Parashewanella spongiae: one gene and its partner. The protein of the gene in region 1 binds, or shares a complex with, the protein of each later gene. Links are inferred from orthologs where the notes say so. Each region holds a gene or a part of one and is shown in the gene's direction. Other genes may lie near its edges. The genes, in order: holA and dnaN.

Evidence for each region.
Region 2: the proteins of holA (region 1) and dnaN are in contact, whole or in part, in a cryo-EM structure (PDB 8GIZ), measured with the Escherichia coli proteins. The link is inferred for Parashewanella spongiae from one-to-one orthologs.

Annotation. Positions count from the first base shown.
Region 1 is NZ_CP037952.1:1,046,389-1,062,841, forward strand. Bases 1-2,896 are described here. They hold holA (DNA polymerase III subunit delta), read left to right. Parts: upstream 1-882; coding sequence 883-1,911; downstream 1,912-2,896. Other genes in these bases: leuS (leucine--tRNA ligase), read left to right, coding at 1-126; E2I05_RS03790 (LPS-assembly lipoprotein LptE), read left to right, coding at 389-880; nadD (nicotinate-nucleotide adenylyltransferase), read left to right, coding at 1,919-2,545; E2I05_RS03805 (hypothetical protein), read right to left, coding at 2,564-2,896. In the rest of the region: more of E2I05_RS03805, read right to left, coding at 2,897-2,944; E2I05_RS03820 (hypothetical protein), read right to left, coding at 4,713-5,246; E2I05_RS03825 (peptidylprolyl isomerase), read right to left, coding at 5,517-6,125; E2I05_RS03830 (pentatricopeptide repeat-containing protein), read left to right, coding at 6,684-10,460; E2I05_RS03835 (hypothetical protein), read left to right, coding at 11,544-11,858; E2I05_RS03840 (hypothetical protein), read right to left, coding at 11,882-12,151; E2I05_RS03845 (nuclear transport factor 2 family protein), read right to left, coding at 12,190-12,519; E2I05_RS03850 (hypothetical protein), read right to left, coding at 12,554-13,192; E2I05_RS03855 (discoidin domain-containing protein), read left to right, coding at 13,869-15,041; E2I05_RS03865 (ISL3 family transposase), read right to left, coding at 15,288-16,130; E2I05_RS21900 (hypothetical protein), read right to left, coding at 16,082-16,453. UniProt on the Escherichia coli protein: Part of the beta sliding clamp loading complex, which hydrolyzes ATP to load the beta clamp onto primed DNA to form the DNA replication pre-initiation complex.
Region 2 is NZ_CP037952.1:23-16,520, forward strand. Bases 491-3,431 are described here. They hold dnaN (DNA polymerase III subunit beta), read left to right. Parts: upstream 491-1,381; coding sequence 1,382-2,482; downstream 2,483-3,431. Other genes in these bases: dnaA (chromosomal replication initiator protein DnaA), read left to right, coding at 491-1,361; recF (DNA replication/repair protein RecF), read left to right, coding at 2,511-3,431. Also shown: more of dnaA, read left to right, coding at 1-490; more of recF, read left to right, coding at 3,432-3,608; gyrB (DNA topoisomerase (ATP-hydrolyzing) subunit B), read left to right, coding at 3,610-6,027; E2I05_RS00025 (hypothetical protein), read left to right, coding at 6,814-7,746; glyS (glycine--tRNA ligase subunit beta), read right to left, coding at 7,832-9,901; glyQ (glycine--tRNA ligase subunit alpha), read right to left, coding at 9,914-10,858; E2I05_RS00040 (DNA-3-methyladenine glycosylase I), read left to right, coding at 11,164-11,733; E2I05_RS00045 (amidohydrolase family protein), read right to left, coding at 12,271-15,447; E2I05_RS00050 (ubiquitin carboxyl-terminal hydrolase), read right to left, coding at 15,803-16,498. UniProt on the Escherichia coli protein: Confers DNA tethering and processivity to DNA polymerases and other proteins. Acts as a clamp, forming a ring around DNA (a reaction catalyzed by the clamp-loading complex) which diffuses in an ATP-independent manner freely and bidirectionally along dsDNA.

The DNA of each region.
Region 1 (16,453 bases):
GCGACTAAAGAGGAAGTTGAAGCATTAGGATTGAGTCATGAACACGTGGCTAAATTTACTGACGGTAATACTATTCGTAAAATCATTTATGTACCGGGTAAGCTACTGAATATTGTTGCGAACTAAAATAGGTTGAAAAGGCGCTTTGATGCTTGATGAAAGGTAATGGATTCAAACTCAAAGCGTTTTGTTTTTCAATCTGTCATACTTAACCTGAGTTCGAGATAATGAAATCTATAATTTAATGTTTTATAGACAATAAGTTTAAATTCAATCTACAGTGTGACTAGCTTCGTCTAGTACAAGGCGAAAATAGCAGCACTGTAGAGGTTTGCTTATCCAGAGTTCAGGTTACTTAATATGTTGATAAAAAAGGATTCGATTACATATGCTTATAAAGCGCATTGGTTTTACCATTATGGCACTGACAATTTTATTCAGTGCTGGATGCGGCTTTAAATTACAAGGCAGCTATTCAATTCCTGATGAGCTACAAACTCTCAGTCTTTCAAGCCAAGATAAATACAGCGAACTCACTCACTTAGTCCGTGAGCGACTGCGTTTAAACAGCATCAATTTGATTGAGCCAAATGATAAGACACCTCGATTAAAACTGATCAAAGATTCTCTTGATCGCACGACGCTTTCACTTTACCCCACAGGTAATGTGGCAGAATATGAACTCATCTATCAAGTTGAATTTACCATCAGCTTTCCAAATCAAGAAGCTCAACTATTTCAAGCTATCATACGACGCGATTACCTCGATGATCCTCGAACATCTTTAGCAAAAAGCCGAGAAATGGCTTTGTTAGTTAAAGAAATGCGATTACAGGCAGCGGATAAAATCATCCAAACGCTTGCCGCATTCGAGCAGTAACCATGCGCGTATATCCGGATCAGATTGCTAGAAATTTAGGTCAACTGAAACAAGTCTATATTTTGTTTGGTGATGATCCATGGTTGATTGATAATTGTAAGCAACAAATTGTCGCTGCGGCTCGACAGCAGGGATTTGATGAGCGTATTCAACTCTACCAAGAAATCGGTTTCAACTGGAGTGATTTAACGTCTGAGTGGCAAGCCCTCAGTTTATTTTCCAGCAAACGAATTATTGAACTGACCCTGCCCGCATCAAAGCCAGAAACTGAAGGCGCCAATACATTTAAAGAGCTCATGACTCAGCCTAATCCTGATGTACTCTTGATTATTCAAGGCCCTAAAGTCACCGCTGAGAAAACGAGTAGCAAATGGTTTAAGACGCTGGACAGCCAAGGTATATACCTGCCTTGTACCACACCTGAAGGCACTCAGTTTCAGCGCTGGCTGGATAACCGGATTAAATTTTTCAAGTTAAAACTGCAACCCGATGCGCGCGCGCTATTGGTGACCTTATATGAAGGTAACCTATTAGCAGCCGATCAAGCACTTCAATTATTACAGCTTTTAGCACCAGATCGTTTAATCGATGCTGAAGAACTTAAGCATTACTTTGAAGATCAATCTCGATTTACTGTATTTCAACTCTGCGATGCTATATTAGCGAACAAGCATAATAAAGCTATGCACATGTTGTCACAGTTAAAAGCTGAAGACATCGCTTTACCAATTATCTTATGGGCGCTATTTAAAGAGCTAAACACATTACTTAAGCTCAAACATGCACAACAAAATCGAGAAAACTTGTCGCCTTTATGGAGCAAACTTAGTATTTGGGATAAACGTAAACCCATTTATCAAGATGCACTAAACCGATTAAGTCTATCTAACATCGAGCATATGCTTTCGATGGCTTCGAATATTGAGCTAAATTTAAAACAATATGGCGTTGAAGACTGGACAGCCATCAGCCATCTCTGTTTATTGTTCGATCCCGTTGCTCATCAATCTTTAGCACATATACAAGAGTGAGCTAATTATGCGGATAGGTATTCTCGGAGGCACGTTTGATCCCATCCATTATGGACATATTTTACCTGCGCTAGAGGTCATGTCTGCTTTAAATTTAGATAAAATATGGTTGATGCCAAACCATATCCCGCCACATAAAAATACCGTTAAAACGAGCTCTCAGCATCGTATGAATATGGTTCAATTAGTGTGTGATCAATACACTGAATTTAAGCTTTGTGATATTGAAATAACTCGTAAAACACCAAGTTACACTGTCACTACAATACAAGAACTGAATGAACAGTTTCCAGAGCATCAATTTACTTTTCTCATGGGAACAGATTCATTGCTTTCATTAGATAAATGGTATCAATGGCAAAAGTTATTTGAACTTTGTGATATAGCTGTAATGCGCCGCCCAGATTATCCTCATAAGAAGATATCAAATCTCAATTTTTTAGATAATCACCAATTTACTCACTGCATTGAGTCAGTAAAAAATAAAAAGGGAAGGCTATTTGATATAGAAGTTAAACCACAAAACATTTCTTCAACAGTTCTAAGGCGTAAAATAGTGGAGCAAAACTCCATAAAAAAAATGACACCAACTTATGTGCAAAACTACATTAAAAATAATTATTTATACAGGTAAGCGTTAATGTTCAACTAACTACGAATAGCCATGTTCTTTGAAAAACTTTTGAAAGTAAGCATCATTTTTTTCTTGTATTTTTTGTAAACCTAACTTTCTTTGTTCCATGATTTGATTATATTCAGCTTTCGTTACCAAGTTTTGCGTTGTTTTAGCTGTTGATTTTTCACCATTGGAATTAAAAAGCAAAGAAAAAAAGTGTTTCCATCCGCTACTATGAACTGCAGTCTCTTTCGTCTCTTCTACTCTTGTGTGACACTGGTAACTATTAGGATCTTGTTTACCTGCTTGGCCTATTGTTAAAATAGGGTTCATTTCTATTGGCTCGGAATAACCTGTTCCACCATAATTATTTCTGACGACTTCGCTTGATTGACTAGTACCATTTAAACCTGACATTTGAAATATCTTCTTGATGAAAACAAACTATAAAATAATCTATAAAATCATTAAGAACCAGTAAATTAATTTTTATAATCTTATCAATTACAGTAATGAATTCTCCATTCTGATAGTGTTATCGTCTCCATTTTTTGGTAGTTAGTACTTAGTCCATACTATTAATTACAGTTATTAGAACTAATTCTAAAAACGGCTAATGTACCACTCTGCAAGTTCAGCAAAATGCTCATTAACAGCATCAACATGAGTCAACATGTTCCTGTGAACATAATCATGTAAGCTCCTATTATTCCTAGACAATAACGTATATTTGCATGCTCTAGACCGCATTCTTTCATGGTTGCTTTTACATCATTTGGGTTACCTAACACGGTATCGTTTTGCGCAGCAATAAACCAACACGGCGGCCATTGAGTGCCTGAACCTAAAAACATCAGTTGAACGCTGAGTATACGAGTAACTGTTTGAGCAATACGATGATTTTATTATCATGTTTTTCACCCAATGAGTGAAATGCTCTACGCTCACAAGCTTGCTAAAATGACTGCTATCTGCGTTGTAACTTTTGCAAGTAGAATAACGACTTGCTGCAAGCTACGCCTTACTATCAGCCATTTTTTCTACGCTTGAGAACGCAGTCAACTGATGTTTCTAGACTGAAGGATACGATCATGCTTGTCGAAGATTTTATCATTTATGTTTACTGTTTAGTTGATGATTTTTACCAGAAAGAAATAACCATTCCTTTAAGAACTCGTGGGAGGGAGCCTAAACTCACTGATCCTGAAGTAATTACAATGGAAATTGTTGGTGAGTGGAGTGGACATCATACAGATAAAGGAATTTGGGAGTATTTCAAGGGATATTGGCTGCCCTTATTTCCCAATTTACCTGCTCGTTCACATTTTGTCAGACAAGCAAGTAACCTTTGGAAAGTAAAGCAACTATTTCATCAATATTTATGCCATCAACTCAGAGCCGATACTTGTAATGTTCATTTGATTGATGGATTTCCCATTGAGCTTTGTAAGCTCACCCGTGTCAGAAAGTGCAAAAGCTTTAAAGGATATGCAAATTATGGCTACTGTGCCTCTAAGAGTATGAGATACTACGGTTTTCATGGGCATCTACTTGTTGATGAAAGAGGCATTCCAGTAGAGTTCACTTTAACTGCCGAAAATGTTGACGAACGTGATGCCGCTTAAGAAATTATCAATAATATCAAAGGCCTTTTAATTGGTGATAAAGGGCTTATTAGACCAATACTCAATGAAGACTGTCTTCAAGCTGACATTGATTTACAAACACCGTTTCGAAAAAATATGAAAGATATTCGTCTTAAATGGGCAGTAAAGCTATTAATGAATGTACGTAGAAGGGTTGAAACCCCCATAGGAGAACTTGTTATATATTTTGGTATTGAGCATGTTAACTGCCGAGACTTGTGACACTTGACCAGCCGAATGGGAAGAAAGATGCAGGGATTAACTATTGGTGCTTATCTCAATCTTGAGTTTGGTAGAGATGCAATGAAATTTGAGGGAATGTTGGCAGTCTAACTGCGCCACTGAACCTTTCAAACGTCCGTCATTCCCGCATGTTGTAAGCGGGAATCTAGTGCCTTTTTGCTCTAAAAAAGAAAAGACGCTGGATTCCTGCCTTCGCAGGAATGACGATGTAAGCAATTTCAATGAGTTATAAAATTCACACATCAGGTTAAAATAAATAGTGGAATACAACTACAAAAATGTGGATGCAAAAATTCTCAATTTCCATCTGTTTCTGAACACTCCGGATCCTCATGCCCATTAGCTCGGTAATTAACACCAAGGTTACCGACAAATTTAATTTGAGATAAGTCGCTGGCTTGCAACACACCTTTAGAGTGTTCAACATCAGATTTTTCTCTTCCCAACAAAAAAGATATCAACTCTGAATCTTCAGGTGGTAATTGAAATTTACCTTCTATTTGAGGCTCAGGAACCGTGTATTTGGCGGCATAATACACTGGCTTGGGATCTTCTATATCTTTTTTACTTTCAAAAAGAGCACTGATCCGACTAAAAAAGTGGAAAAATGATCCACCAACACCTACGAAAAAACTGTTATTTGTTTCAATTGCATTATTTGATAAATCTGAAGGCGGCTCATCTGAAACAGTATATGTTTCTAATAGTAATTCATTATTTTCACTCAATTTTGCAGGATACGGTACCCATCGTATCTCATTGATTTTTTCATAATTAGTTTGTTGATAACAAGGATCGTTCGTCCCCTCTCTTGTTACGGCTACAGCCATCTTTATCACCATAAAATGAAAAAAGTAAAAACAATGATATTCTATTAAAATATCAGTCAACAATTAATTATATTTAATAAAATCAGATGATAATAAAGTTAAAATTGATAAGCAGAAAACTTTTTTTGTTATCTCTGTAAGCTAGAAGGCGTAGTTGACCTCTAGACAAGCATAGTGTGCATTACAGTTTGATAATCAAACTGTAATGACACAACATATCAAGTCGTAAAGTACGCAGAGATTGAGTGTTTCAAGCTATAAAATCTCAAATCATTGGCATTGCTTTTCAGTAACCGTATTTATCACTACATCTGTTACTGGTACATGGCTAAACCCGTTACTTGTATGAATATCAACGATATTTATTTGGTCTACTACCTCTATTCCTGAAGTCACTTTTCCAAATACAGCGTGCCCAGGAAATGAACCGGAATAGTCTAAATTGGTGTTATCAATAACATTGATAAAAAATTGCGAAGTCCCAGAATCAGGGTTGTTCGTTCTTGCCATAGATAAAGTACCACGGACATTACTCAGACCTACATTGGCCTCATTTTTAATTGGGTCTTTACCTTTTTTAGCCACTAAACCTGATGTAAAACCACCCGTTTGGTTAACAAAATTATGCACAATCCTATGGAATATTACTCCATCGTAAAAGCCTTCATTAGCATAGGATTCAAAGTTTTTTCCTGTAATTGGAGTATTTGTTAAATCGATTGCTACTTCAAACTCACCCAATGTTGTATCAAAAAGATAACATTTATCACTTGCCAATACAGGTACAGGCTTAGGAATTGGTGCAGGTGTCGACTTTGAGTCATCAGAACCACAGGCAGCTAACAAAAACGGAAACATTAATACTACGGCTTTTTTCATTTAATATCCCTACTCATTAATTCAAGGAAGAAAAGGCAGCCACTGTTTTATTTAGTATTAATTTATAATGCAATGGCAATTGAGCCGTTTACTTGTCAAGTAGGCTAATAACTGTTTTTTGTACGGTTTTTTAATGAACTTTATTCAACCTAGAAATGCAGTCGGGTAATAAAGTTTCATCCTTAATCATACTTTAGCCTTGATTCGTACGTTTAAACTTTAGCTGTCGAATGTCTAAAGTTTCATACTGATTCGCCCTTAAAGGCATTTTTACAAGATAAATGAAGTAATAAAGTATCATACAGAACGAAATACGTTATTGGGCGGAAACGCGCCAGCATCTCAAGCTAGCAAGGTTTTGGATAAAACCAATTTACGCACAATTACATTATTTTTTGAGTCTGAGATACAACGATGAGCTACCAAACGGCTCCCCTGTGCGGTGGATATTTTTTTGTTATACATTTATAGAATGCCTTAAAGCTGAATATTTTTGTATTTATCTTTTCAGTGCGTTATTTCTTAGCTTGTTAATTCACTCACTTATTGAGTAATGTGATGGCGACAGTGCGCACTCCTGCTGAGCAACAATCAATATATAAATTCATGCTTAAAAGTCTCCAAGAATACCCAAGCGAAGCCGTATCCTATCTAAACTTTGAGGTTTCAAGGTTTGATGATAATGAAGAGTTACAACAGGGTTATCAAAGATTAAGCAAAACCGGTAGACAAAATCTGTATGATTTTTTTAACAATAAATCATCGTCGACTCGCTCTAACTCTCGTACACGAGAGGCTCATCATCGTAAGAAGCCAAGGAATGAATACCGAAGTTTTGCAACTGAGCCCCACTCCATTACTCCAAAATCGAGCACTCAGTATCCCAAGCAAATACAGCAACCACCTTCCTCCCCTAATTCCTTTTTTACTCAAACCAGTGGGCTTATTCACTCTTGGAAACTTAAACAGAAAAGCAAAAATAAACTTGGTATTGAGTTAAATGCATTAATTAGTCGTTGCACTAAACTTTCGCAGCTTATTGAAATTATTCACACCCTAAAAAACGACAAACAGGTCATGGAAACATCATGGGACATAAGGTTAATCCATAAACTGTTACACAAAGCGGCCGAGTTTTCTAGCAGCCATTCATCTAATTTCGACGGTGTTTTTAGTGACATAATACGATTTAAATCGTCCTATGAATCGAAAACATGCATACTATTATTGAAATTAATTAAGTTAAATTTAAATTTTTCAGATGGCAAGAAATTGGTACTAGGCAACGCAGCTGAAGTCAGCGTAATTCAACAATGGGGCATCAAGCCTAATGTTGCCATTTACAGCGCATTTATCACGGTATGCGCTAAAACTGGCCAGTTTGATAGTGCTTGGCAACTGGTGTGTGGTGATAACCCCGTGATGGCACCTCATCTACCACTAAAGGCAGATTCAATCACCTGCCTGAATTTGCTGACGGCCTGCGCTGAAGCGGGGCGTTATGCAGAAGCCAAAACATTGGTGTTGGGCGATGGCGATACAGATACAACCAGCTTAATGCAACAATGGGGCATCAAGGCTGATGTTGCCATTTACAATGCCTTTATCACGGTATGCGCTAAAACTGGCCAGTTTGATAGTGCTTGGCAACTGGTGCGTGGTGATAAGCCCGTGATGGCACCTCATTTGCCACTAAAGGCAGATTCAATCACCTGCATGAATTTGCTGGCTGCTTGCGCTGAAGCGGGGCGTTATGCAGAAGCCAAATCATTGGTGTTGGGCGATGGTGATACAAATACAGATACAGCCAGCTTAATGCAACAATGGGGCATCAAGCCTGATGTTGCCATTTACAATGCCTTTATCACGGTATGCGCTAAAACGAGCCAGTTTGATAGTGCTTGGCAACTGGTGTGTGGTGATAAGCCCGTGATGGCACCTTATTTGCCATTAAAAGTCAATCAAATCACCTGCCTGAATTTGCTGACGGCTTGCGCTGAGACGGGGCGTTATGCAGAAGCCAAATCATTGCTGTTGAGCGATGGCGATACAGATACAGATACAGATACAGCCAGCTTAATGCAACAATGGGGCATCAAGCCTAATGTTGCCATTTACAATGCCTTTATCACGGTATGCGCTAAAACGGGCCAGTTTGATAGTGCTTGGCAACTGGTGTGTGGTGATAAGCCCGTGATGGCACCTCATTTACCACTAAAAGCAGATTTAATTACCTGCATAAATTTGCTGGCTGCCTGCGCTGAAATGGAGCGTTATGCAGAAGCCAAATCATTGGTGTTGGGCGATTGCGATACAGATACAGCCAGCTTAATGAAACTATGGGGCATCAATCCTGATGTTGCCATTTACAATGCTTTTATCACGGTATGCGCTAAAACTGGCCAGTTTTATAGTGCTTGGCAACTGGTGTGTGGTGATAAGCTCGTGATGGCACCTCACTTATCATTAAAATCCAATCAAGTCACTTGCATAAATTTGTTGACGGCCTGCGCTGAAGCGGGGCGTTATGAAGAAGCCAAATTATTGGTGTTGGGCGGTGGGGATACAGATACAGCCAGCTTTATGCAACAATGGGACATCAAGCCTAATGTTGCCATTTACAGCGCCTTTATCACGGTATGCGCTAAAACGGGTCAGTTTGAGAGTGCTTGGCAACTGGTGTGTGGTGATAAGCCTGTGATGGCACCTCATCTACCACTAAAGGCAGATTCAATCACCTGCACGAATTTGCTGGTTGCCTGCGCTGAAGCGGGGCGTTATGCAGAAGCCAAATCATTAGTGTTGGGCGATACCGCTACAGCCAGCTTAATGCTGCAGTGGGGCATTAAGCCTAATGTTGCCATTTACAGCACCTTTATCTCGGTATGCGCTAAAACTGGCCAGTTTTATAGTGCTTGGCAACTGGTGTGTGGTGATAAGTCTGTGATGGCACCTCATCTACCACTAAAGGCAGATTCAATCACCTGCACGAATTTGCTGGTTGCCTGCGCTGAAGCGGGGCGTTATGCAGAAGCCAAATCATTAGTGTTGGGCGATACCGCTACAGCCAGCTTAATGCTGCAGTGGGGCATTAAGCCTAATGTTGCCATTTACAGCACCTTTATCTCGGTATGCGCTAAAACAGGCCAGTTTGATAGTGCTTGGCAACTGGTGTGTGGTAATAAGCCCTTGATGGCACCTCATCTATCACTAAAGGCAGATTCAATCACCTGCCTGAATTTGCTGACGGCCTGCGCTGAAACGGGGCGTTATGCAGAAGCCAAATCATTAGTGTTGGGCGATACCGCTACAGCCAGCTTAATGCTGCAGTGGGGCATTAAGCCTAATGTTGCCATTTACAGCACCTTTATCTCGGTATGCGCTAAAACAGGCCAGTTTGATAGTGCTTGGCAACTGGTGTGTGGTAATAAGCCCGTGATGGCACCTCATCTACCACTAAAGGCAGATTCAATCACCTGCCTGAATTTGCTGACGGCCTGCGCTGAAACGGAGCGTTATGCAGAAGCCAAATCATTGGTGTTGGGCGATGGCGATATAGCTACAGACAGCTTAATGCAGCAGTGGGGCATCGAGCCTAATGTTGCCATTTACAGCGGCTTTATCAAGGTATGCGCTAAAACGGGCCAATTTGATAGTGCTTGGCAACTGGTGTGTGGTGATAAGCCCGTGATGGCACCTCATTTGCCACTAAAGACAGACTCAATCACCTGCATGAATTTGCTGACGGCCTGCGCTGAGACGGGGCGTTATGCAGAAGCCAAATCATTGGTATTGGGCGATACAGATACAGCCAGCTTAATGCAGCATTGGGGCATCCAGCCTGATGTTGCCATTTACAATGCTTTTATTAAAGTATGTATTAAGGCTAAGGAATTAGACACTGGAATATGGTATTTAGAAAAAATAATGAACAAGTGCAACATGAGTACTCTTTCACAAATGCATGCTCAACTTGCGCCGCTTGAAAAAGATAATTTCGCAAGCATGATTGATAAAGGGATAACACAAGGAATATATAAAAAAAATGTTGGCTTAATGAATCAATGTATCGATTTACATATGGATAAAATCTTCGAAGAACATTCAGGCAATGATACACATATTCGAGGTGTTCCATTAGCTTTCGCAAAACTATTATTTTGTTACCACAAACAAAACAATGAACCCAACATAACATCGATCATAACTGGATACCATGGCAATAATACGTTAAAAAATGGAATGATAAGTTTTCTCAAAGATGAATTTGGACTTGAGTTTATCGAGGATAAATTCAACTCAGGAATGATAGTATTGAGCGAGTCTAGCCATTAACTTGATACTAGCGAGCACACTTTTTAGTATGATCACATCATAAAATGAACATCATAAAACAACGACAATATTATAATGTTAACTGCATTTTGTTTAACCTGAATAAGTACCTGTCGATAAGTTCTTTGATAATTATTGTGTTCAGGTTTAGTGCTATACAAGACGCAATGTAGGGCGCATAGCCGTAGCTATGTAACCGAAGTTGCAACACTGTAGAGTGCTGAAAGTGCTGAAAGTGCTGAAAGTGCTGAAACTGGGCACTAGAAAATCTTAAGAAACTTATGGTCAGGTACTTAAATCGGTTGGGAGCGTTCATATACGCAGAAAAAATTACTGATAGCAAGGCATGAACAGTAGCAAGTAGTGGTTACCGACATACAAAACTGTCGTTATTTCGTTTCTACTTGCAAAATTTATAACGCAGCTAGCGGTGATTTTGGCAAGTATATGAATGTTCAGCACTCACCTGATAGGTGAATTCGGGTTGTTTAACTTTGTATTTTATACCATTTACAGTAATTAATCTCTCACTCAGCAAGAGCTAAAGGGTTTCAGTGCAAGGCACAAGCTCGAAGTACTATATTCCCTACGGCTGCCATACAAAACTGGCGTTCAACACACTTCGTACTTTTGTCCGGATAATTCAAGTGCTTGTAACGCAGTAATGGAACCCTTTAGCCTTGCCCTTCGGGAGCTTGTATGTGTCCAAATTACTACGCAAAACTGTCTCAACGTAGCAATGTAATAACGACAGTTTTGTATGTCGGTAATAACTATGTCTTCATCAATTTCACTTGTACTTTTAACTCATACATACGTCTGAGCTGGGAATTTAATTACTGTAATTGGTCTTACTTCTCAAAATTGTCTTGACGTAGCAATGTAATAACGACAGTTTTGTATGCTGGTAACAACTATGTCTTCATCAATTTCGATTGCACTTTGAGCACATACATAGCTCTGAGTTGAGCATTTAATTACTGTAATTGGTATAACTTCAATAAATGAAAGTTAAATTGTGCATTCAACCGATTTATTTAGGTTTAAGGAAAGGTTTGGGCTTATAACTAATTAGAGGTGTTTATGCTTTTTACAAAATTTGTTAACCCTATACAGGCAACCTACTCACTAACTACTGCAGGGGTTAAATTAAATGTAATACAAACTGATGAAGTTACACAAATTCAACAAACTCTTTCAGCCTCGTCAGGGAAAAATAGTAAACTTGTAGTCCCATTAAAATTATGCCCAGAAAGTCAAACCTGCGGTGGGGTTAGAGATTTCGAAATCTCTTTATTTAATAATGGCAAAGAAATTCGACGAGCGGGTGCTAATAAACTAAATGATCCTTTCTTAAAAAAAATTTATGAACAGTTATTAAAATTCTTCAATCAATAGTAAATACAGAACTAAAATAAGTACTAACCATCATCTGAATCACCGTCATTTTGTTTATTCTTTCGCTGTTCTATTTTGGCCTTTTCAACATTTTTAAATGTTGGAGGTGGTATTGGAAATATTGAAATAAGCGGAAAAATAGCAAGCATAAGAAAAGCTGCTTTTGGCATTCCTTTTGCCCATTTGACTATTTTTAGTAAACTCCAAATGCCAATGATAAATAGCAACGAGTCTGCAAAAATATATAGTATTCCAAGCTCTGCAATTGCTGAAATTAAGTTATCTATACCCACATCAATTAATCCGTTATATGGATATAAATGGGGCTAATTCAATTCAATTCAATCGGGTATATTGAAATTGTCGCACTTGGTTCCTTGATGATAAGCTCATCTTCACCACGTTTAAAAGCAGATTGGTAAACCAGCATCACACTATCATTTGAAAGAACTCGACCTTCAAAGCTCGAAGTCTTAACGATGAATGTTGACTCATCTGGTAATCGATTCAAAACCTCAGTTTTACCAAATCGTGCACCAGTGCTTGCAACCTCAATAAAATCATCGGCAATGAGTGTATTCAACTTAGATTTGGATGCTCTAACCTTTTCAGTAAACAAAGACTTTTCAAGTTGAATGATGTTGTCTGTAATATCTAGCAAATTTAAGTCTACCTTACTTAATCTATATATAACTTCAGGAAGAAAGAGATTTGATCATTTTTTTCAGACAGTAAACTGGAAAATAAAAAATAGATGTGATTGTGTTTTTGGGTAAAACCTTTTCTGACATCGACTTTTTAATCTCATGTGCTTCAACTCTTATGTCAATGGCAAAATTATCGTCTTTCTCATTTTGTTTTGCGTATAAGATTTCTCTATCTAATTGAGAGTAATACTCTCTTCTTAGTTCGCTCGAATTATGAGGATCTTCTGCCATTAATAATATATTTATTTGATGTTGGAGTAGTCCTTCGAGATAAAAGAGATGGCTAATTTTTAAGTTGGCAAAGTCTCCCCAACGTACCTGAACTTTTATACGTGTGCGATTCAAGCCATCTCTTGCAAACTTAAGCTGCTCTGTCCTAACGTTATAGCGCAAAACTAATTGTTCAAATGCACCTCGACTCCTAGAAAACTCGCTGTAGTTTGAGTACGGACGTCTTAAGTCTAATAAAGCATACTCGTATTGATACAAAGCAACCAAAAATTCCTCAACGATTTCTAAGTTCATTTTTGTTCGCCAAGTATTAATCCCGCGGAATGCAACAATAGCTGTAACCCAAGTCCCTATTACTCCAGATAAAGCTGCAAGCTCTTTGATTGTTAAAGACATACAACCTAATATTAATAAATATAATCCTAATAACTTACTCTTATTTGATGATTATTTCTAGCCTCTACCGACTATGGAACTATTTTGGTATTTTTAATCAGGTGTATAAGATAATTACTAAAAATGTAAATGTTATTCAACATACCAGCCACAACAATAAAAACAATTAGATTAACTACTCTAAAGCAATAAACCATTAGAGTAATTGACTTATTAATACATTTATTAAACTGCAAATAGAATATTAACTCAAAGAGTCTTAACGCATACAATTAAAATAAAATATTAGAGTTAAAACTTAATTTCAACAGATACACGAGAATACAAAATCATACAACACGAAAACACAAAAACAACTGCAAAATCAACACGCCACAACCGAGAATGTCATTATCAAACCTTACTCAAAATCAATGTTTAAACATAATTTCAACTAATTACTAAAAATTCTTAATCAATTTAAGTATAACATATAGCAAAAAATAATTAGAGTTATCGCACTCTTATAACCAATTAAAAACAATCAGCTTTAAATATTAATTTAATAAATTAACCCAACAAATCATCTGATATGTATATATTTTCACACTGGTACAATATCATTAAATTTAGCTTAACATTATCATTGTTAATAACAGATATTGTTTAACAATAATTAGAAACATACGAGGGAATTATGAAGTTACATAGTTATTTAATTATCACTTCCAGCCTATTTATGGCAACTGCAGTTGCAGCTGAAACCATCGAACCAGATGATTTTTATAAAACTTCTGGTTGTTATCGATTTTATGATCAAAACACCAAAACCGTCACACTTAATGGTACAGATAATGTAAATACAAAATTTACCTGTTTAAGTGCTGATGATTTAACTGGATTGCCCGAGCCCCTTATTGACTTTCACGCACTTAACAGGGGAGTGACGGTATTACATTCAAATGAAGGTACTTCAAGTGAGCGTATGGTCTTTATGAGACAAGGGAGTGTAAACTCCCCACTACAAAGCGATGACTTAATCTTTGGACAGTTATTTAACAGTGACGGTGCAAATACTAAAGTAAACTCTAATGTCTTAATGTCAGCGAATATTTATAATGACGGACATAATTCTGCCGAGTTATTCATATCCGCAGAAAACAACGACCGAACTTCTAGTATAGCTGAACTTGTGTTTTATAATTCAGAACACCATGGCTCAGACTCAACCACCTCTGTTGATTTTAGAGATTTTATTGCAAAGCCAGAGCAACTTGCTCGTGAAGCGAATAATTTTTATATTCCGCTAATAAACACTTATAACACTAAATACGCCAATATCTTTACCCCAACAGTAGCCAACCTTAAATATCCACCTCTGCCAGTTGAAGTTGAACCAGAGCCTGAGCCAAAACCTGAAGTACAACCAATCGCACCAAAACCTGAAGAGCCAACAGCAATAAGGCCTTCTGGTCGTGTTAATTTAGCCTTAAACAAGCCTGTCACTTCATCAAATAGTTACAATAGAGCTGAGCCACCTGAGAATGCGGTTGATGGCTCCGATCATACTCGATGGCTTGCTGCTGGTGGACACCATGGAAAGTACCTGACCGTTGATCTTGAAGATAAATATTGGGTATCTAGAATCGTTTTTACCACAGGGGAGTTCCATAAATTTTACAGTCAGATGCAAGGGGCTGTTAACTATACTATCGAATATTGGGATGGTGAAAAATGGAATTTACTATTTAAGAGAAACGGATATAAGAGTCCAAGTCAATCTATTGAGTTCAAGCCAGTTATCGCCTCTAAGATCAAATTTTCTTCACCCGATTATTGGGTAAGATTACACGAAATTTCTGTATATTAACTTGAATTAATCGAATTAAAAAAGAGCAACTACTGTGTTGCTCTTTTTTTGTTTGCCCAGCGAAGCTGGCAAACCCGACAGGCAGAAAGAAGCCTGTACCACCCAGACTGAGGGGAAGATAATCCGAGTGGCAAGGGCGTTGTTGGCTAACGGCAAGGTCTGAAGGAAGCCATAGGAAGTTAGAGGTACACAGCGAAAGCGAACCTGATTCGGCATGATAGGGAGGTAAGCGTGCGAAATAGCGGTTCATCCGGTTAATGAATACTTGGCTTCATGGCTTGCTTTTATTTTTAGCTCAAAAAACTCCCAATCTCGATATCCATAAGCAATCTTAGATAATGTTTTTGTACGGTTATTGACTCCTTCGACTTTGCCGCTTGTCATTTTTTCATCGTAATAAGCCAGTATTCCTTGCTTGTGTTTGATTAGGATCTTGGCAAAGCTTTGCAGCAGAGTAATCTCTGAGTCTTGCGCTTGTTCAACCCAATCATCAAGCCACGCTTCCCCTAGCTCTTTTGTTGGTTGAGTCCACAGTTGCCTGAGCTTTTCTTTGAAATAATAGACCGTTGCTAATGGTTGATTAGCCTCAAGTGCTTGCTTTAACTTGTCTGCCCCTTTTTCACTTAAGTTTTCTGGATTTCTGAGTAAAAGCCATCGTGTGTTTTTCAGAAATTGAGCGTCATCTTTTGACTCCATTTCATTTTGTATTTTTCGCCGAAACTGACTCAACCTCTCATTGAACCTTTTGACTACGTGGAATCGGTCTATGACTAAACTGGCTTGAGGTGCATGCTTCTTTACCGATGAAATGTAGGCTGGCCCCATGTCAGTTGCAACCGCGACTATAGGTTGCTTGCAGCGATTCTTTCGTTCCCAAAACCCATCAAGGCTAGCCGCTTTCTTTCCTTTTTCGGTGTAGATAACTGCACTGGTTTTCATATCAATAACGACTGTCATAAAGCCTGATTTAGAACCACAGTAAATTTCATCAATACCAATATAGGTAACGTTTTTGTAATTTGGTTTTTGATAGCGCTTTTTTAGATGCCTTTTTGAATGGCTTTGATGCAATCCCAACCAACATTGCAAAGCTTCGCTATCGAGCTAATGGTCATTTTTTCAATTGATAATAACAGTACATATCTCTCGAAGGCTTTGATGTAACGGACTTTAGGCCGTGGAATGAACTTCAGTGGTAAATACTGGATTACTTTGCAAATCGTACATTGAATACGCTGATGTAATATTCGGATTAACGTTTTCTTGATGCCTATTGGAGGGCCTATAAACTCACGTTTTTTGGTTCCTTTCTTGATCACTTTCCGACTTTGGCAATCAGAGCATTTCATTCGGTGGTTATGGGCAATGTTAAAGATCGTTGAACCATTTTCATATTTGGAAGATAAGTAATG
Region 2 (16,498 bases), 1.0 Mb from region 1 along the record:
AATGTATCGGACGGCTGCAAGATGAGCTTTCTGCTCAGCAATTCAGCATGTGGATAAGACCGTTACAAGCTGAAATGGATGGAGAGACATTAGTTCTGTATGCACCTAACCGTTTTGTACTTGACTGGGTGCGTGATAAATACATCAACATTATCAATCAATTTTTAATTGAGCAGCTTGGCAGTAACGCCCCTAAATTACGTTTTGATATTGGCAGTAGACCCACTGCAAAAGTGGCTTCACCTGTGCCGACGACAGTGGGCTTCGAACCAACCCGGTCTAAGCCTAAAAAAAATGCGCCTGCACCACAAGCGGCTGCAAATATTCCAAACCCAAATCATCGTCGTAATATTAATCCAACTTATCAATTTGATAATTTTGTTGAAGGTAAATCGAACCAATTGGGTAAAGCGGCTGCAATGCAGGTGTCTGAAAACCCTGGTGGTGCTTACAATCCATTATTTTTATATGGTGGAACGGGGTTAGGTAAAACCCACTTATTGCATGCGGTCGGTAATGGGATCATTAAAAATAATCCAGACGCGAAAGTCATCTATATGCACTCTGAGCGTTTTGTTCAGGACATGGTTAAGGCCTTACAAAATAACGCCATTGAAGAATTTAAGCGCTATTATCGAAGTGTTGATGCATTATTTATCGATGACATTCAATTTTTTGCCAATAAAGATCGCTCGCAAGAAGAGTTTTTCCATACCTTTAATGCATTATTGGAAGGTAACCATCAGATCATTTTAACTTCAGATCGTTATCCAAAAGAGATAGATGGCGTAGAAGAAAGACTTAAATCACGTTTTGGTTGGGGACTTACAGTTGCGATTGAACCACCAGAATTAGAAACCCGTGTTGCGATTTTAATGCGAAAAGCGGAAGAGAGTAACATCAGTCTGCCTCATGAAGTGGCGTTTTTTATCGCCAAACGTTTGCGTTCAAACGTTCGTGAATTAGAAGGGGCGTTGAACCGAGTGATGGCTAATGCTAATTTCACTGGTCGCCCAATTACTATTGACTTTGTGCGTGAAGCATTACGTGATTTATTGGCTCTGCAAGAAAAATTAGTAACTGTAGATAATATTCAAAAAACAGTCGCTGAATACTACAAAATTAAAATGGCAGATATGTTATCTAAGCGTCGCTCTCGCAGCGTAGCAAGGCCTAGACAGGTCGCCATGGCGCTCGCTAAAGAACTTACTAACCAGAGTTTACCCGAAATAGGGGATGCCTTTGGCGGGCGAGATCATACTACTGTTTTGCATGCTTGTAGAAAAATCGCGCAGTTGCGCGAAGAAAATCATGACATTAAAGAAGATTATGCTAATTTAATTAGAACGTTGTCTTCTTAATAATCAGGGAATTGGACATTATGAAATTTTCTATTGATAGGGATGCCCTATTAAAACCTTTGCAATTAGTGTGTGGAGCAGTAGAAAAAAGAAATAATTCACCTATATTAGCCAATCTTCTGGTCGAAGTAAGTGGTAACTCACTGAAGTTAACAGGTACAGATTTAGAAGTTGAATTGGTTGGTGAAGCAAGTGTAAATGGTGAAGTACAAGAAGACAAAACTACTGTGCCAGCCAAAAAGTTGTTGGATATTGTGAAGTCTTTGCCTGATCAAAGTGAACTGTATGTTGAACAACAAGATAATAAATGGCTGCTACGTTCAGGTCGTAGTCGTTTTAGCTTAGCGACTTTGCCAGCAGATGAATACCCAAACATTGATTCTTTTACAGCTGATATTAATTTTTCATTGGCACAAAGTACATTGCGCTCAGTCATTGACTCGACGCAGTTCTCAATGGCTAACCAAGACGTACGTTATTATCTCAATGGCCTATTGCTTGAAACCGATGGCAGCGTACTGCGAGCTGTTGCGACCGATGGACACCGTTTAGCCCTAAGTCATCGTACAGTTGAAGCTTCTTTACCAGAAAAACAAGTTATCGTACCTCGCAAAGGTGTGGTTGAAATGGTGCGTTTGCTAGATCAAGATGCTCAACAGGTGACGATATCTATTGGTGAGAATGCGATTCGAATTGCAACAGATACTGCTCAATTGACCAGTAAGCTGGTAGATGGACGTTTCCCTGAATATGAGCGTGTACTGCCTAAAGGCGGTGACAAAATTGTTATAGCCAGCCGTAATCAGTTGAAACAAGCTTTACTGCGAGCGTCTATTTTATCCAATGAAAAGTTTCGCGGGGTGCGGATCCAGCTTGAAAATAATTTACTGAAAATTACCGCGAACAATCCAGAGCAAGAAGAAGCGGAAGAAATTATTGATGTTGAGTATGATAACCAAACCTTAGAGATAGGGTTTAACGTGAGCTATTTATTAGACGTGTTGAATCATATCAGTGCTGATGATGTTCGTATCACTTTAATTGATAATAATTCCAGTGCATTAATTGAAAATCACGAAGCAGAAGATTCTATGTATGTGGTTATGCCAATGCGCCTGTAATGCTGTGGATGTCTGCATTGAGTATTAAATGAGTTTAGCTCAACTACAAATTACTTCTTTTAGAAATATTGATTCAGCCCAGTTGCAATTAAGCGGTGGGCTGAATTTGATCTATGGCTTAAATGGAAGCGGAAAAACCAGTTTACTTGAGGCAATATATTTCTTAGGGATGGGACGTTCATTTCGAAGTCATTTGTCTCAGCGGGTGATCAAGAGCGACAGCGATCAACTTACACTTTTTGCTCAACTCAATTTAGATAAAGGTCAGGCTAAATTAGGATTAAGGCGACATCGCAATGGTGATATTGAAGTCCGTTTAGATGGAAATAAATTACAGCGTTTGTCCACCTTAGCCGAAACATTACCTATTCAAGTTATCACCCCCGAAAGCTTTGCTCTGCTTTTTGAAGGCCCAAAAGCAAGACGTCAATTTATCGATTGGGGCGCGTTTCATACTGATCCACAATTTTATTTAGCGTGGAGTAATGTTAGGCGAATATTAAAGCAGCGAAATCAGCTGCTTAAGCGTGAATCCAGTTATCAAGAAATAGAGTATTGGGACCGAGATTTAATTCGTTATACTGAACAAGTGACTGAAATTAGAAATCAGTATGTTCACTCGTTAAATGAGCTATTAACAGGTATAATTGAGAAGTTTTTACCTCAAGTTGAAGTGAAAGTGAGTTTCACCCGAGGCTGGGACAGTAAAACCACGTATTCAGAGCAGTTACAAAGTCAGTATGCTCGCGATATTGCCAGTGGTCACACTGGTAGTGGTGCCCATAAAGCTGATTTACGATTACGGGTTGGTAGCATGCCTGTTCAGGATGCATTATCTCGTGGTCAATTAAAATTACTGGTTTGTGCATTGCGAATAGCTCAAGGTAAATTGCTAAAGCAACAAATTAATAAGCACAGTGTTTATCTGGTGGATGATTTACCGTCAGAGTTAGACGCTGGCCACAGACAGTTATTATTGAAACAGTTAGCAGACACCGGTGCACAACTTTTTGTTACCGCGATTGATCCTGCTGCGATAGTTGATTCGTTACATTGCCCCCCTGACAGGATGTTTCATGTGGAACAGGGAAATGTTACGGTAATTGAACAACCTTTGAGAGAGTAATATGTCAGAGAATAGTTACGATTCTTCGAGTATCAAGGTACTAAAAGGCCTTGATGCAGTACGTAAAAGACCAGGGATGTATATTGGCGATACCGATGATGGCACCGGCTTGCATCACATGGTGTTCGAAGTGGTCGATAACTCTATCGATGAAGCTTTAGCAGGCCATTGTAATGACATCACAATCACCATTCACAGCGACGGCAGTGTTTCTGTTAAAGATGATGGTCGTGGTATTCCAGTTGCAATTCACCCAGAAGAGGGCGTTTCAGCGGCTGAAGTCATCATGACGGTTTTACATGCCGGTGGTAAGTTTGATGATAACTCTTACAAAGTATCTGGTGGCTTACATGGCGTTGGTGTTTCAGTGGTTAATGCCTTATCTGAAAAGCTTCAGCTGACTATCCGTCGTGATGGTCAAGTCTATGAGCAGTTTTATAAGATGGGTGAGCCTCAGGCGCCAATTGCTACTATCGGTGATACGGATAAAACCGGTACAGAAATTCGTTTTTGGCCCAGTGGAGAGACATTCTCTAATCTACTTTTCCACTTTGATATTTTAGCCAAGCGTGTTCGTGAATTATCGTTCTTGAATTCTGGCGTAGGTATCCTTTTATGCGATGAGCGTGAGAATAAAGAAGAATACTTTAAGTATGATGGCGGTATTAGTGCTTTTGTTGATTACCTTAATCGTAATAAAACCACAGTAAACAAAGATGTATTTCATTTCATGCAAGAGCGTGAAGATGGCATTACCGTTGAAGTAGCCATGCAGTGGAATGATGGTTACCAAGAAAATATTTTTTGTTTCACCAATAACATTCCTCAGCGTGATGGTGGTACTCACTTAGCGGGTTTCCGTAGTGCATTAACACGTAATTTGAATAGTTATATGGAGCGTGAAGGCTTCAACAAAAAAGGCAAAACTAACGCCAGCGGTGATGATGCTCGTGAGGGGTTAACAGCGGTAATTTCGGTGAAAGTACCGGATCCAAAATTCAGTTCACAAACCAAAGATAAATTGGTTTCAAGTGAAGTAAAAAGCGCTGTAGAACAAACCATGGGTGAAAAACTGAATGATTATTTATTAGAAAACCCAGCTGACGCTAAATTAATTGTCAGCAAAATCATTGATGCGGCTCGTGCTCGTGAAGCGGCTCGCAAAGCTCGTGAAATGACTCGTCGTAAAGGGGCATTAGATTTAGGTGGCTTGCCGGGTAAATTAGCCGATTGTCAGGAAAAAGATCCTGGTCTATCTGAAATTTACATCGTGGAAGGGGACTCGGCTGGCGGAAGTGCGAAACAAGGCCGAAATCGTAAAAACCAAGCTATTTTGCCGTTGAAAGGTAAAATCCTTAACGTAGAAAAAGCCCGCTTTGATAAAATGCTGTCTTCTCAGGAAGTGGCGACACTTATCACCGCATTAGGTTGTGGTATTGGCCGTGACGAATACGATCCTGATAAAACACGCTACCATAACATCATCATTATGACCGATGCGGACGTGGATGGTTCTCATATCCGTACTTTGCTTTTGACTTTCTTCTTCCGTCAAATGCCAGAACTCATTGAACGTGGTTTTGTTTATATTGCCCAACCACCATTATTTAAAGTGAAAAAAGGTAAACAAGAGCAGTACCTCAAAGATGAGCCTGCGATGACTGAATACCTAACCATGTTGGCATTAGATGGTACGAGTTTATACCCAAGTAAAGGCGTGCCGGGAATTTCAGGTGCACCACTTGAAAAATTAGTAAATCAATATCGTGAAGTTGAAGCTATTATTGCTCGTTTAAATCAACGTTATCCTGAAAATATTACTGATCGCATGCTGTATCAACCAAAAGTTGATGCTCAAATGATGGCAGATGAAGCCAGCATGACTCAGTGGTGTAATGGAATCGTGGAAAACTTAACGGATATTGAAAGTGGTGGGGTCATTTATACGGCCAGTACAGTGCTTGATAATGAACGTAAAGTGTACCTGCCAAGTATTAATGTTCGTAAGCACGGTATTGATACGGTTTATCTTTTCAATAACGACTTCTTCTTATCCAACGATTACCAAGCCATTGCCGATCTTGGGGCTGAAATAAACGGTCTTATTGAAGACGGCGGTTTTGTGCAACGTGGTGAGCGTGTTAAAGAAGTAGATAATTTCATCGACGCACTAAACTGGATTGTTAATGAAGCAAAACGTGGTCTTTATATCCAGCGTTATAAAGGGTTGGGTGAAATGAATCCCGAACAATTATGGGAGACTACCATGGATCCTGATCAGCGTCGTATGTTACAAGTAACCATTGAAGATGCTGTTGGAGCCGATCAGTTGTTTACGACACTGATGGGGGATCAAGTTGAACCTCGTCGTGACTTTATTGAATCAAATGCACTAAACGTTGCTAACTTAGATGTTTAATTGCTAGGGTCTGTTGATCTTTCGTGATTGTTTTTGCAGCGATAAATTGGTTATTTTATGCAAGGCAGAGTTTGTGAGGTTTGGTTATTATCGACATACAAAACTGTCGTTACTTCGTTTCCAAATAAGAAAACGATAACGCAGCACCTTTGATTTAGAAAGAGCGACCAATTTACGCTCTCTCTTTTTTCGATGCTTTTGAGCATTCACTGTTCTGTGTTGTGACCAGCTCACTTAGATGGCTAAGCATCACTGCTCACGCCTTGAACAGATAAATGCTCAAATAGCACAAAATTTAATCCTGAAAGATCAATAGACCCTAGTAAGGAAAGTTGCGGAAGAAAGTATACCGATGAGTTCTCGTCACTCCAGCGCAGGCTGGAAACGAAGTAACGACAGTTTTGTATGACGGTAGTCTAGTGCCTTTGCTTTTTTCTATAAAAACCACTGGATACCAGCTTTCGCTGGTATGACAAATATTGGTGCGCTAGCTCCCTAAGGGACGTGGCGGAAGAATGTATACCAATTTTATCGTCACTCCTGCGAACGCAGGAGTCCAGAGTCTTTGGTTAATTTGGGCACAAGTCGCTGGATACCTGCGTTCGCAGGTATGACAAATTAAGCGTTGAAATTTAAATTGGTATTATTTGAACTGCGACATCCCTAAGAGTTTATTTGATTAAAAAGGAAGCCAAGGCTTCCTTTTTTAATGCCTAAATCAATCAAAAATTAAAATGATTAATAATTAATCTTTTCACCAGTCGTATTATTTGTTGTTTCTATTTAATGGGAATAAAATTAGCTCATAATTTACCCAATAAAGCCGCGTATCCCCTGATGTCTGAATTAATGATCTTTGGTGGAATTAGAAATCGTCAGATCAATCGAGATCAAATCCAACAGTTGCAAGCAAATAAACAGTCTTCTTCCATAGAAAGGTTATGGGATGCATTACTTGATTTTGTTACTCAATCGAATGTTTCTGTTGCAAAATCATTGTGTACTAAAATATTTCACAGTAAAGATTCAAGCGAAAAAATCAAAAGCTTTTTATCATTGCGCTCTTTATCCTATGAGCATTGTCAATCTCAATTTATCATACAGCCCAGTCAAAAACCGAACACAATAAGATTATGTATCACTTCGCTGAATATCAGTCTGGAAGTTGCTATAGAAAGTGATGATGCAGCAAGTCTAATGAATCAAGTTAAAGCTGGGGTGAATGCAGAAGGTAGCTTGAATATTCACAAACAATTCAAGGGAGATATTTCGCGATGGAATTATCATCTTGAGCTGATGAATGGTGACACTGTTGATATTGATAGAAAAAACACGCAACTGACTAATGAGCAAAAAATGGAGCATTGGCAAAGGCTTTCGTTTGGAGAAAGTAAATCCAGTTCCCTTGAATTTTTAGGGAGTCAGTTGTTACCACAGTCAATGGCACTTTGGTCTGTACAGACGGAGCAAATTAATCGTGGAGTGCCAAACTTAACCATTGTTAATAGTGAAGTTGCTGAACAACAATGTAGTATTATCGATTTTGGTGAAGGCGATTTTTGGGTGGAATACTATACCCATAGCGAGGTTGAAGATGAACATCAAGAAAGTGCAAAAATTGGTGCTCTTTGTAAAGAGCTAACTCTGCACAGTGGTTTTTTGGTGACACCTGAGATTGCACTTTGTTGTTTATGGGAGCATAAAGGGATCCCTTTTTAACCCGAGTAGAAAAATAAAAAGGGCAGTTAAGAAAACTTAACCACCCTCGGTATTAATTTTTGTAACACTCTGTTTACTTTGGGAATTATTGCAGCAGTGAAATATCAGCAACGTGTAAGAACTGCTCGCGAAGACGAGTTAATAGCGCTAAACGATTATGCTTAAGCGCCTCATCATCTGCCATTACCATGACATCTTCAAAGAATTGATCCACCGTATTACGTAAACCCGCAAGTAAGTTTAGAGCTTCCGCGTAGTTTCCTGCTGTAAACAACGGAGCCAATTTCGGCTCAAGTGCCACTAATTGCTCTGCCAAAGCTTTTTCAGCGTTCTCGTGAAGTAACTCATGGTTTACTTCATTGCTGACTATAGTTTCAACTTTAGCCAGAATGTTAGAAACACGTTTGTTGGCGGCTGCAAGTGTGGCGGCTTCTTCACGGTTTCTAAATTCAGTTACGGCCGCTATACGGTCATCAAAATCTGCAGGACGGGTTGGTGTACGTGCTAAAACGGCTAAAATAGTATCTACCGAAACGCCTTTATCTTGGTACCAACTGCGGAAGCGAGCCATTAAGAATTGCAGTACATCATCAGCCGTGTTTTCGTTACTTACACTGTCGCCATGTAATGATTGCGCTTTTGCTATTAAATCCACTAAATCTAATGGCAGTTTGTTTTCAACAATAGTGCGCAAAATACCAATGGCAGCACGGCGAAGTGCGAATGGATCCGCCGCGCCTTTTGGTGCTTGGCCAATACCAAAAATACCCACTAGAGTATCGAACTTTTCAGCCAAGGCTACGGCACAAGATACATGAGATTCTGGTACTCGATCACCAGAGAATTTAGGTAAATATTGCTCTGCAATGGCTACCGCTACTGCTTCAGTTTCACCATCAAGGCGAGCATAATGCATGCCCATAGTGCCTTGGGTGTCAGTAAATTCCATGACCATTTCAGTCATTAAGTCTGCTTTTGATAGCAAACCTGCACGAGCAGCATTTTTGGCATCCGCTTTCAGGCTCTCTGCAATATAAGCTGCCATATCACTGATACGATTTACCCGATCTTTTAAAGTGCCCAATTGCTTTTGGAATACGACAGATTCAAGACTTGGTAAACGCTCTTCTAATGATTTTTTCTTATCGGTATTAAAGAAGAACTCAGCATCTGCTAGGCGAGGGCGAATAACTTTTTCGTTACCGGCAATGATTTGTTGCGGATCTTTAGACTCAATATTTGTAACAAAGATAAAGTTTGGTAACAGCTCACCTTGCTTATCAAATACTGGGAAGTATTTTTGATCGCCTTTCATGGTGTAAACTAAGGCTTCAGATGGCACGTTTAAGAAGTCATTCTCAAACTTAGCCGTTAAAACTACTGGCCACTCAACTAAAGACGCTACTTCTTCAAGTAACTCATTTTTTAAGTCAGCGATGCCACCTAATTCAACAGCCGCCTTTTCAGCATCGGTTTTGATGATGGCTTTACGACGTTCAAAGTCCGCCATTACTTTACCTACAGACTTAAGTTGACTGAGGTAATCATCAGCGTGGTTTAATTCAAATTCGCTTTGCCCCATAAAGCGGTGACCACGAATGGTGCGTGCAGAATGAATACCGAGCACTTTACCTTCAATCAGCTCACTGCCGAGTAACATAGTAACGGTATGCACTGGACGAATAAACTGAGTTGAATTGCTGCCCCAACGCATAGGTTTAGGGATAGGTAATTTATCTAAGGCTTTTTGCGTCATATCAGCAATCAATGTGCTGGTGGCTTTACCTTCAACTTTTGCATTGTGTAATAACCATTCGCCTTTATCGGTTTTTAAACGCTCAGCGTCAGCAATCTCAATACCGTTACCACGTGCCCAACCTAAAGCGGCTTTGGTTGGGTTACCGTCGGCATCAAATGCACCAGCAATGGCAGGACCGCGTTTTTCGACAATTTTATCTTGCTGCGCTGTGGCGACGTTTTTAATGTTTAACGCTAAACGGCGAGGGGCGGCATACCACTTGGCTTCACCAAAGCTTAATTCAGCTTTGGTGAGTGCTTCAGTCATATTGGCTAAAAACGATTCAGCTAAAGTACGCAGTGCTTTTGGTGGTAACTCTTCAGTACCAATTTCAATAAGTAAGTTTTCAGTTGTCATTGTTGTTACTCCTTACTTATCTTGTTTATTTTGCTGAGAAGTGGCGTTTACTGTGTCACACATCGGGAAGCCTAATGCTTCACGAGCGGCATAATAGGCTTGCGCAACGCCTTTCGACATAGCACGCACTCGCAGAATATAACGCTGTCTTTCGGTGACTGAAATGGCATGACGCGCATCCAAAAGATTGAAAGCGTGTGATGCTTTCATTACTTGTTCATAAGCTGGAAGTGGCAGAGGCTTTTCAAGTGCAAGTAACTTGTTGCACATTTCTTCACACTTATCAAAAGTAGCAAATAAGAAGTCTACATCTGCATGATCAAAGTTGTACTCTGACTGTTCAACTTCATTTTGGTGGAATACATCACCGTAAGTGATTTTGCCCATAGGACCATCGGTCCAGACGAGATCATAGACGCTATCAACACCTTGTATATACATGGCTAGACGTTCTAGTCCGTAAGTGATTTCACCGGTAACAGGCTTGCATTCTAGGCCTCCAACCTGTTGGAAATAAGTGAACTGACTGACCTCCATGCCGTTCATCCAAACTTCCCAACCAAGTCCCCAAGCGCCCAATGTGGGAGACTCCCAATTATCTTCAACAAAACGAATATCGTGAACTTCAGGGTCAACTCCTAAGGCTTTTAATGAACCTAAATAGAGCTCTTGAATATTATCTGGGGATGGTTTTAGAACCACTTGAAATTGATAATAATGTTGTAGACGGTTTGGATTTTCACCATAACGTCCATCGGTTGGACGACGTGACGGTTGTACGTAAGCGCTACTCATTGGCTCTGGGCCAATAGAGCGTAAAAAAGTCATCGGGTGGAAGGTGCCGGCGCCTACTTCCATATCGAGAGGTTGGATAACAGCGCAACCTTGCTGCGCCCAATATTCTTGCAGAGTTAAAATAAAACCCTGAAAAGTCTTAATGTCGTGTTTGCTGGTCATACCGTCTGCTTACTTCAGGTGTTGAACGTTAAAGGGATCCAAGCTTATTTGTCGTCACTTCAGCCAAGGGCTGGAGTCTAGTGCCTTTTTTATAATCAGAAAAAGTCACTGGATACCAGCCTTCGCTGGTATGACAGCACAATACTGCTTAATGATATTTTAAATACAGAATATACGATTTTTATCGATAAATGATAAAAGCTTCATACACAATTGAAATCGATTATACCTTGTCATTACAGGGTTATGTAGGTTATTTTCTAGCTTTTGCGTCATTAACCAATGAGTAAATAAGGTCTTAAACTATGGAATTAGTCAGATGTGCTTGGGTAAGTAATGATCCTCTTTATCAAGATTATCACGATAATGTTTGGGGACGACCAGTTTATGATCCACTAGAGCTGTTTGCCAAGTTATGTTTAGACGGCCAACAAGCTGGGTTATCTTGGATTACTATTCTGAAGAAACAACAAAATTACTATGACGCATTTGCTAATTTTGATCCTGTAAAAATTGCTAAGTTTGATGAAACCAAAATAGAGGAGCTGCTGCAAAACACTGGCATTGTTCGCAATCGCCTTAAAGTGCAGTCTATTATCCGTAATGCCAAAGGATACTTAAAATATACCGAAGAGGGCGGTGATTTTTCAGAGTTTCTTTGGCGCTTTGTCGGCGGTAGCCCAATCGTTAATAATTTTAAAAATAGCGAAGAATTCCCAACCCAAACGCCAGAATCTGAAGCCATGTCAAAAGCGCTTAAAAAGCTCGGCTTCAACTTTGTTGGACCAACGATTTGTTATGCATTTATGCAGGCAGTAGGGATGGTGGATGATCATCAGTTGAGTTGTCATTGTAGGACAACTCAGCGTAGTTAAATCACTTGTCATTCCTGCAAAGGCAGGAATCTAGTGACTTAAATCTTTTCATTTTTTCTAATGAAACTTCTTTGAAGTTTATAAGATATCGGTACTGCTTAACAAAATTCTAAAGCAAATTTTCCTTTAAAATAATCCATTTCTTTGAAGAACATATTGTGTCTATATTCTTCTTCATTACGTCTATTAGTTTCCGCTTGATTTATTAATGAATATTGAAACTGTTTAGCTCTAAAGTTTGTCGCTGCAACAGTCCCTAAAGGAATAGATAGTTAAGCTATGATTATGGGAACTTCCATATAGTCAACAAAAATTTGCAATGATTTTTTTGTTGGAGAAACAAGAGATAAATCATGATGCAATGCTACGAGAAATATTAAAATTAAACTGGTTATTAGTGGCAACAGTGACCAAAAATAAAACCATGGATAGGTAAATATACTCGTAGCTTCTTTATTTATTTTCAATTGCAAATTCCCTTTACTAAAAAGGATGTTTCACGTGAAACACCCTTTCATTTTCAAATTACATAAAATGTTAAAACTTACTTTCAAAATAGAAAGGTTTACGCTTTGTTTCATCACCGTTCAGTTGGTTCATGGTCTCTGCATTGAACAGTTTACCGTTGACCATGGTGTGGGTGACTTTATCAGTGGTGCGTATGTCTTCGAGTGGGTTACCATCGATAACGATTAAGTCAGCGAGTTTACCAGCTTTGATGCTGCCTATTTGGTGGTCCATTCCGAAGGTTTTTGCTGGGTTAATGGTTGCGGTTCGTAATGCTTCTAAGTTAGTCATACCACCTTGAGCAAACATCCACATTTCCCAGTGTGCTCCTAACCCTTCACGTTGTCCGTGTGCGCCAATGTTGGCTACGATACCTTCGTCAGTGAGCTCTTTCGCAACTTTGGCTACATTGAAGTGATTGTAGTGTTCATCTGGTGCAGTAGTGCGGCGCATGGAGCGAGGAGCTAATATTTCGCTTGGTACGTATTGAGAAAGGCGAGGGTGTTCCCAAACATTGGTTTTATCGTACCAATAATGTTCGCCTGAGATGCCCCCGTAAGCGACAACTAACGTAGGCGTGTAAGCCGTTTGTGAAGCTTTCCAAAATTGCTTCACGTCATTATATATTGATGCAACAGGAAGGGAATGCTCAAGTGTCGTGTGGCCATCGGCGACCATTGATAAATTGTGCTGTAGTAATGAACCTCCTTCAGGTACTACCATCATTTTTAGCTCACGGGCTGCTGCAATCACTTGTTGACGCTGATTACGTCTTGGTTGGTTGTAGCTCTTAACAGAGAAGGCTCCGACTTTTTTTAAGCGTTCTAAATGGAATTTAGCATCTTCAAGTGAATCGACATGCGAAGTATACCCCGGTGCATTTGCACCATATAAAATGGTACCCGTTGAAAAGATCCGCGGGCCTACAATGTTACCGGCTTTTTGTTGTTCACTGGCGGCAAAAATTTCTGTCGTATCATTAGATGGGTCGTGAATACTGGTAACACCTAAGGCAAGACCTGAATATAGCTGCCAGTTCTGCTGTGGAATGATTTCATCTTCTGCTTGTGCCCCATGAGCGTGAGCATCAAATATTCCTGGCATGATTGACTTGCCATTAATCTTAATGACTTTTGCATCATCAGGTATGTGAGTATTTACATCTCCTACTGCGACGATATGATTATCTTTAACTATCACGACACCATTGTTGATGACCTTATCGCCTTCCATGGTGATCACTTGACCGCCAACAAATGCCACTGTTCCACGTGGAACATCTGCCTTTTTAGTGAAACCGATATCAGTTATGATTGGTTTAGAATCTTGGATATCTTGATAATCTGTATCAACTTTTGCTTGGTATAGCTCGGGGCCTAATGTCCAGTAAAGCTGATCACCCTTAGCATTCCAACTAATGCTTTCACCAGCTCGGGTACTTAACTTAGTTACAGGAAGGTTAGTGGCACTTGGACTAATGCGAATGGTTTCTCCGTGTTTCGCAAAAGGGGTGACAAATACTTTAAATCTTTCTGCAAAGGCAAGGTTATTGCCATCTGGTGATACGCGAAATTCAGTGGCATGTTCGCTGGTATAGTGTGTGCGTTTATCATGCCCATTTAAACTGATTGAAGCGAATTCTGGTGTTTTGCCAAAGTCCATAAAGTAAACGCGATCTTTATCCGCACCAAACTGCGGCTGGTAACCGCTTGCTGTGATTTTTGCTGTTTGCTTACCTTTTACATCAACTTTGTACAGCCCTGGTTCTTGTGACCAAGTCGATGGTGTGATGTAACCACCACGGGCTTTGCGGTACACAACGGTTTTACCATCAGGTGAGAAGGTAGGCTCTACGTACTTGCCTGGTTCAGCAGTTAGGACTTTAGGTTTACCACCTTTTGCGGAGATAACTCGAACACTGCCTTGTTTATTGTCGTTCCAAGTAGTGAATACAATGCGTTTGCCATCACGAGACCACTGTGGATAAAGCTCAGATAGGTTGTCATTTAAGCGAGTAAGGCGTTTTTGTTTGCCAGACATTAAGTCTTTTACATAAAGCTTGCCTAATGCTTCAAAAACCACTTTTTTCCCGTTTGGTGAGACTTGTGCCATACGAAGCATTTTTACATCGAAAACATCTTGATCTAAGTTTTGCTTGAATTTAACGGCTGGTTGGATTTGGCGTTGCGTTTTAACACTGAATGGAATGTTGGCGACTTGTTTATCTTCAACATTTAAACGATTAATTTTACCGCCAGCCCAAAAGATAATGTCTTGGCTATTTGGCGTCCAAGCCATGGTTGGGTATACACCATGAATTGCCCACGTTTCTTGCATATCGCGGTCAAGCTTGCCATAGACTTTCGTTTTCTCGCCAGATTTCAAATCAAGAATATATAAAGATGATTGGAAACCATCACGCTTGATATAAGCAAGCTTATTGCCGTCAGGACTAGGCGTTGGGCGAATAGCACCACCTGTACCTGAAAGTAAAACTTCGATATCTCCAGTTTGGGTATCGTAACGCTTAATCTTATAAATACCTTTCACTGAGTCTTTTGAATAGTGGAAGGTTTTACCTGGTGTAGCATCCTGACTGAAATAAATATATCTGCCATCAGGTGAATAGGCTGGTTCGCCTAAGTCTTTTTGATCATTTGGGCGTTCTGTTAATTTAACGCCTTTACCGCCTGCAACATGATAAAGCCAAACTTCTCCAGCACCTAAACTGCGGCTGGATGTAAAGTGCTTACGAGCCACAAGATATTGTGAATCGGGACTCCAAGCTGGACTATTGAGCAGGCGGAAGGTTTCATTGGTAACAGCTCTTGGGTTTGACCCATCAGCGTCCATAACCCAAATATTATCGCCACCATCTTGATCAGAAGTAAATGCGATATATTTACCATCTGGACTATAAACTGGTTGCATCTGCCAAGCGATACCTTCTGCTATGGGTTTAGCTTCACCACCATCAACAGGCATTTGATAAATATCGCCTAAAAGATCAAACACGATATGTTTTCCATCAGGGCTCAGAGAAACGTTCATCCAAGTACCTTGATTAACATTGATATCTACTGTTTGTAGCGGCTGGTTAGTAGGCTTGTTGACCAACCATTTAGATTCATCATCTTTGGCATGAGCAGCATTCAGACTTAAGCTCAATGCAACAGCTGTATAAATTGGGTTGAATTTGGATTGCATTAGGAATTCCCATTCTCGTTATTATTAACTGCGTTGAAATTAACTTGATAGTTATCTCATATCTGGCATTAACAAGAAAGGGGGGCACTTTCAGTAAACCTGAGCTTTGCGTACGAATTCTATAAAAGTGTCATTTAACCTAAATAAATCGGGTTAACTCCCAATTTAACTTTTATTATTGAAGTTAAATACAAAATTAAACAACCCGAGTTCAGCCAACCGATCTATATAGGTTTAAAAAAGATGCACAAAATATTATATACGGTGCAGATAGTTATTTGAAATTTAAGCAACAACAAGGCTGAAACTCGTATAACAAGCTGTATTGTAGAGGTGTGCTTACACAAAACTCAGGTTATTTAATGTTCTTGTTGCATTTATTAGCGTGTCTGGCATAGATTTGAATTTCACCGATTCTGAATTGTGTGTTACAGCTCATGCAAATCAAATTAGGATCAAATGGACGTTGATCTGTGTCTTGTGGATCTGGAGTTAAATATTGTGTGGTGTTAATTTTACTTCCAATTGACGGTTTATTAGGTTTTGATTTTGATTTACTTGTTTCTGGTAAAGCCGTAATACTTTCAGTAATAACGTCTCCAAAGTAACGATGGTTTCTACGTACGACCAGTGGACTAAGCTCTGTTGATGGACGCCAGATTTCGGGTTGTGCATTATCATTATTTTTCTGAGTCGCCAATGGTTGAACTGCAGGTGAAGCCTGTTTAGTTTCATTGGCTTGTGATGGCTTTACATTTGATAGTTTGTGGCCATCATTCAAGGCTGAACTTTGAGGTTGCTGAATATCTGCGGTTATTCGCCCCATTCTTAAAGACTTATGTGATTGATGTTGAGGATGGCTAAGGGAATCTTGAGTATCTTTTTTTGCTTCATATCCGAATGAAATAGGTTCAGGTAAATCATCTGGATTGGGTGCTGGAGCAGAATGCTCAATAGTAGGATCAAACTCAGTGTATGGATCTTTGAATTCTTGTCCATCGTTATAAGTCTTAAGTGATGAAAATGGATCTTTGTGACTATGAACATTAAC